DNA from 2 places in the Stenotrophomonas oahuensis genome. Region 2 is predicted to be linked to the other one. Evidence: riboswitches for the same ligand, from Rfam matches in the RefSeq annotation. Region 2 holds a riboswitch; the other holds the start of a gene.
What was found. A riboswitch is a leader RNA that binds a small molecule or an ion and turns the genes downstream of it on or off. The one in region 2 is predicted to bind cobalamin.
Positions count from the first base shown of each region.

Region 1: another riboswitch for cobalamin. It lies ahead of btuB (TonB-dependent vitamin B12 receptor); the one in region 2 lies ahead of metE (5-methyltetrahydropteroyltriglutamate--homocysteine S-methyltransferase).

Region 1 is NZ_CP115541.1:2,299,960-2,302,345, reverse strand. It holds gene bioD (dethiobiotin synthase) at 1-60, opposite strand, end outside; gene PDM29_RS10110 (GAF domain-containing protein) at 134-616, shown strand; gene PDM29_RS10105 (TfoX/Sxy family protein) at 613-954, shown strand; cobalamin riboswitch at 1,026-1,232, shown strand; gene btuB (TonB-dependent vitamin B12 receptor) at 1,354-2,386, shown strand, end outside.
Region 2 is NZ_CP115541.1:1,990,469-1,992,854, forward strand. It holds gene metE (5-methyltetrahydropteroyltriglutamate--homocysteine S-methyltransferase) at 1-1,080, opposite strand, end outside; cobalamin riboswitch at 1,211-1,442, opposite strand; gene PDM29_RS08625 (nicotinate phosphoribosyltransferase) at 1,481-2,386, opposite strand, start outside.

The DNA of each region.
Region 1 (2,386 bases), 310 kb from region 2:
GATGCCGGTATCGGTGCCGGTGACGTAGACAGCGGGCGGGAACGGGACGCCTTGGGACATGGGGATCGTCGGTGATGAACGGTGGGGCATTATCGCGGACACGCGTGGCGTGTCCCTACGCTAGACTGCGGCCATGTTTACCTCTTCCTCGCTTACCGGCAGCAAGCCGGAACAGTACGGCCAGCTGCTGGCCCAGGCCCGCGCCCTGGTGCACGGTGAATCGGACCGCATCGCCAATGCCGCCAACCTGTCGGCGCTGGTGTACCACGCCCTGCCCGAGCTGAACTGGGCCGGCTTCTACTTCTTCGACGGCACCGAGCTGGTGGTTGGCCCGTTCCAGGGCCTGCCGGCCTGCGTGCGCATTCCGCTGAGCAAGGGCGTCTGCGGGGCGGCCGCGTCCACCCGCACCACCCAGCGCATTGAAGACGTGGACGCTTTCCCAGGCCATATCGCCTGCGATTCGGCCTCGCGCTCGGAACTGGTCGTGCCGCTGTTCAAGGGCGACACCCTGATCGGCGTGTTCGACCTGGACAGCCCGGTGCTGGCCCGCTTCGATGCCGACGACCAGGCTGGGCTGGAAGCCATTGCCGCGGTGTTCGTCGAGGCCCTGGGATGAGCGCCAAGCTGCGCAACATCGGCCCCAAGAGTGCTGCCTGGCTGCGCCAGGTCGGGTTGCGCACGCCGGAGGATCTGGCCGCCATCGGGGCGGTCGGGGCCTTCGTGAAGGTCAAGCGGGCCGGTTTCAAGCCCAGCTTGAACCTGTTGTATTCGTTGGAAGGCGCGCTGCAGGACTGCCATTGGCAGGAACTGCCGGAAGCGCGCCGCACCACCCTGGTGGCGGAGTACGAGGCGATCATTGCCGAGCAGCCGCTGAAGAAGGCTCCGCCGGCGTCTGGGCCGGTGTATGAGCGGGTGGTGGATGAGGAAGAAGAAGACGGGCACGAAGACCCGTAGTGACACGCCATGCGTGTCAACGCGCGGTGCCGGACAGGGTCGCGGACACGCATGGCGTGTCCCTACAGGATAGAATCCGCGTGCTTTTGGGTGACCGCAGCTTTTGGGCTGCGGTTTAAACGGGAAGCCGGTGAACAGGCCGGCGCTGCCCCCGCAACGGTAAGCGTGGAAGCCAGGCGAGATACCACTGTGCTGCGGCATGGGAAGGTGCCTGGCGCGAGCAGACAGCGTCCGCTCGACCCGCCAGCCCGGAGACCGGCCCTGAAGCTGACTGGTTGCGATGCGGCGGGCATGGCGGCGGCAAGCAGTGCCGTGCGCGCCTGCCCACCGTCGTCGTCCGTTGCAGCGTGATCCTCCTTTTCCCTGCCGCGCGGGCGTGCGCGGTACCCGGAGTGATTGATGAAGCTGCAAACCCTTACCCTGGCCGTGCTGAGCGCACTGCCGCTGCTGGCCGCCGCACAGGACGATGCCACCGCGCTGGACCAGGTGCTGGTCACCGCCACGCGTACCCCGATTGCCCTGCAGGACAGCATCGCACCGGCACAGGTGATCGACCGCGCCGAGATCGAGCGCAGCCAGTCGGCGTCGCTGCAGGACCTGCTGCGTGGCCGCGCCGGCATCAATCTCAACAACAGCGGTGGGCTGGGCAAGCAGAGCTCACTGTTCCTGCGTGGCACCAATTCCGCCCACACCCTGGTGCTGGTGGACGGCGTGCGCATCAACACCGGCGACCTGGGCCTGGCGATGATCCAGGACCTGCCGCTGGAGCAGATTGAACGCGTGGAAATCGTGCGCGGCCCGCAGTCCAGCCTGTACGGTGCCGATGCGATTGGGGGCGTGATCCAGATCTTCACCCGCCGCAACACCGGCACCTTTGCCCCGCACTTCCAGCTCGGTGGCGGCAGCAACGGCCTGCGCGAGGCCAGCGGCGGCATTGGCGGCAGCGGCGAGCGCGGCTGGTTCGGCACCGATATCGCCTATCAGCACACCGATGGCATCAACAGCTGCCGTGGCGATGCAGCCACCTTTGCCGGCTGTGGCGCGGACGAACCCGACCGCGACGGCTACCGCAACCTGTCGATGAGCCTGCGCGGCGGCTATGCGCTGACCGACTCGCTCAGCGTCGAAGGCACCGCGCTACGCGCCGAAGGCGAGAACCACTACGACGGCTACTACAACTACTCGGAAACCCTGCAGCAGGTGCTGGGCGGCAAGGTGCGCTATGCGCCGAGCGAGCGCTTCACCCTGACCGCCAACGTCGGTCGCGCCGACAATGAGTCGGACAACTACAACGACAGCACCTGGCTGGGTGCGGCGCAGACCCACCGCGACAGCGCCTCGGTGCAGGCCGACATCGGCGTGGCCGAGGGCCAGCTGCTCAGTGCGGGGGTGGACTGGAGCCAGGACAACCTGGACGGCAGCAGCGCCGGCT
Region 2 (2,386 bases):
GCGCAGTTCCTCCAGCTTCTGCTTCGAGAACGCCAGCCAACCCCGCAGCTCGCTATCCAGCTTGGTCTCGTGGGCCAGATCCACCGGGCTGTGCAGCAGCGAACACGAAGGGGCCAGCCACAGATGGTCGCCACCGACGTGACCATGCGCATAGCGCGCCAGCAGCAAGGCGTTGTCCAGATGGGTGCGCCAGATGTTGCGGCCGTTGACCACACCGGCAGACAGCACACGTCCTGCCGGCAGTGCCTTGATCACCGCATCCAGCTGTTCCGGTGCACGCACCAGGTCCACATGCAGGCCCTCCACCGGTAACCCAGTGGCCAGCGCCAGGTTGTCTTCCAGCGCACCGAAGTAGGTGGCCACCAGTACCTTGGGGCGGGTGGCTGCAGCCAGTACTTCATAGGCATGAACGAAGGCCGCGCGCGTGGCATCGTCCAGGTCCCGCACCAGCACCGGCTCGTCCAGCTGCACCCACGCAGCACCCGCCGCCTGCAGTTGGCCCAGCAGTTCCACATACACCGGCAGCAGCGCGTCCAGCAGGTCCAGCGCCGGGCTGCCGTCGGTGGTCTTGGACAGCAGCAGGAAGGTCACCGGGCCGATCAGCACCGGGCGCGTTTCAATGCCCAGACCCTGCGCCTGCCGGTACTCGGCCAGCGGCTTGTTGCCGCGCAGGGCAAAGCCCTGGCCGGCCTGCAATTCCGGCACCAGGTAGTGGTAGTTGGTGTCGAACCATTTGGTCATTTCCAGCGCGTGCAGGTCATGCCCGTCGCGCTGCAGGCCGCGGGCCATGGCAAAGTAGCCGGCCAGCGGATCCGCGTCGGCCAGGGCGCGGTAGCGGGCCGGAATCGCGTCGAACAGGAAGGCGGCATCCAGCACCTGGTCATACAGGCTGAAGTCGTTGCTGGTCGGCACATCCACGCCGGCGTCGTGCTGCAGCCGCCAGTGCGTGGCGCGCAGCGTCGCGGCGGTGTCCAGCAGCGACTGCGCGCTGCTCTGGCCCGACCAGAATGCTTCCAGCGCACGCTTCAGCTCGCGCTTGGCCCCGATGCGGGGGAAACCCAGATTGGTAACCGTGGTCATGAAAAGTGTCCTCATTGCTTGGCGGCATTGAGGAACGAAGGAACCGTGCAGCGTCCACGTCCTTGCGGCCATGTGCGCTTCACCAGCGACCTTCGCCCCCGCGGGCGAACCGGATCGAAGCAGAAAGCGGTCGTGCTCTCTGGCCGGGGCCGGTATTCGGGCTGATGGACACGGGCGCGCAGGCCCACCTAGTGCCCGCCGCTTCCCAGGCGCGAAGCCCAGTGCTGTGTGGCGGGGGTCGTTTCCATTCACCGCTGCGGGGCAGCTCCGGAATGAGCGCAGAGCGCTTTCACCGGATTCCCGTTTAATTTCATCCCTTCATCTGCATGAAGAGATAAACACCTTCGGCCCGCACAAGGTAGACCTCGGACGGGCGAAGGTCAAGAACAGCTTGGCGGCATCAAACGCGGGTGCGTTCCGCGCGGGTGCGGATCATGGCAAACGCCTCGTCGACCCGCAGCTCCCCATTCTCCCAGACCGTGACCATCGCGTCTTCAGTACCGGTAGGAAGCGTACCGTCATTGACCGGCACCGTATTCAGCCGGCCATCCTCCACGTTGCGCACCAGCTGCAGCCGTCCCCGTTTGCTCTGCTTGCCACTGTCGGTCACCGGATCCTTGTACACGTCGATCCATTCGCCGTTGACCCGCGCCGCCGAGCACTTCAGCGCGAACTTCTGGGTGTCGCGGTCCAGCCGCTGCAGCAGGGCACCGCCCATGCCGAAGGCCACGTTGTTGGCCGCGTAGCCGGCGTCGGTGATGCGCTGCAGGATCGCGCGGATCGTATCCGGGTTGATGCCATCACCCTGGATCACCCGCACATGGTTGAGCACGCGGTAGCCCTTGCCGTTCACCGTGTGGCCGAAAGCTTCGTCGAGCAGTACCAGGCTGTCGGCCACCACCTCCACCGGGTCGCCCGAGTCGGGGCGGATCACCAGCGTGGCCCCCGAGGCGATCACCTCTTCGCGCAACGTGGTGCCCCAGTGCTCGCGGATGGCGTGGTAGATGTCATAGCTGTCCGACACCACCGCGACAATCGCGCCGGGTTTGCCGAACTGCTTCAGCATGTTGCGATACGCATCCACTTCGCGTTCGCGGCCCCAACTGGTGATGGTGCTGTGCTCGGCGGCCGGAATCGAATAGCCCGCCATCGGCTCGTGGTAGTGCGCGCGGGCCAGGCACAGCGCCGATACCGTGTCAGTCCCGAGGAAGTTGACCAGATGCGCGGCTCCGCCCAGTGCCGCCGATTGCAGGCTCGACACGCCGCGCGCGCCAAAGTCGTGCAGCTTGAACGGCAGCTGCCCTTC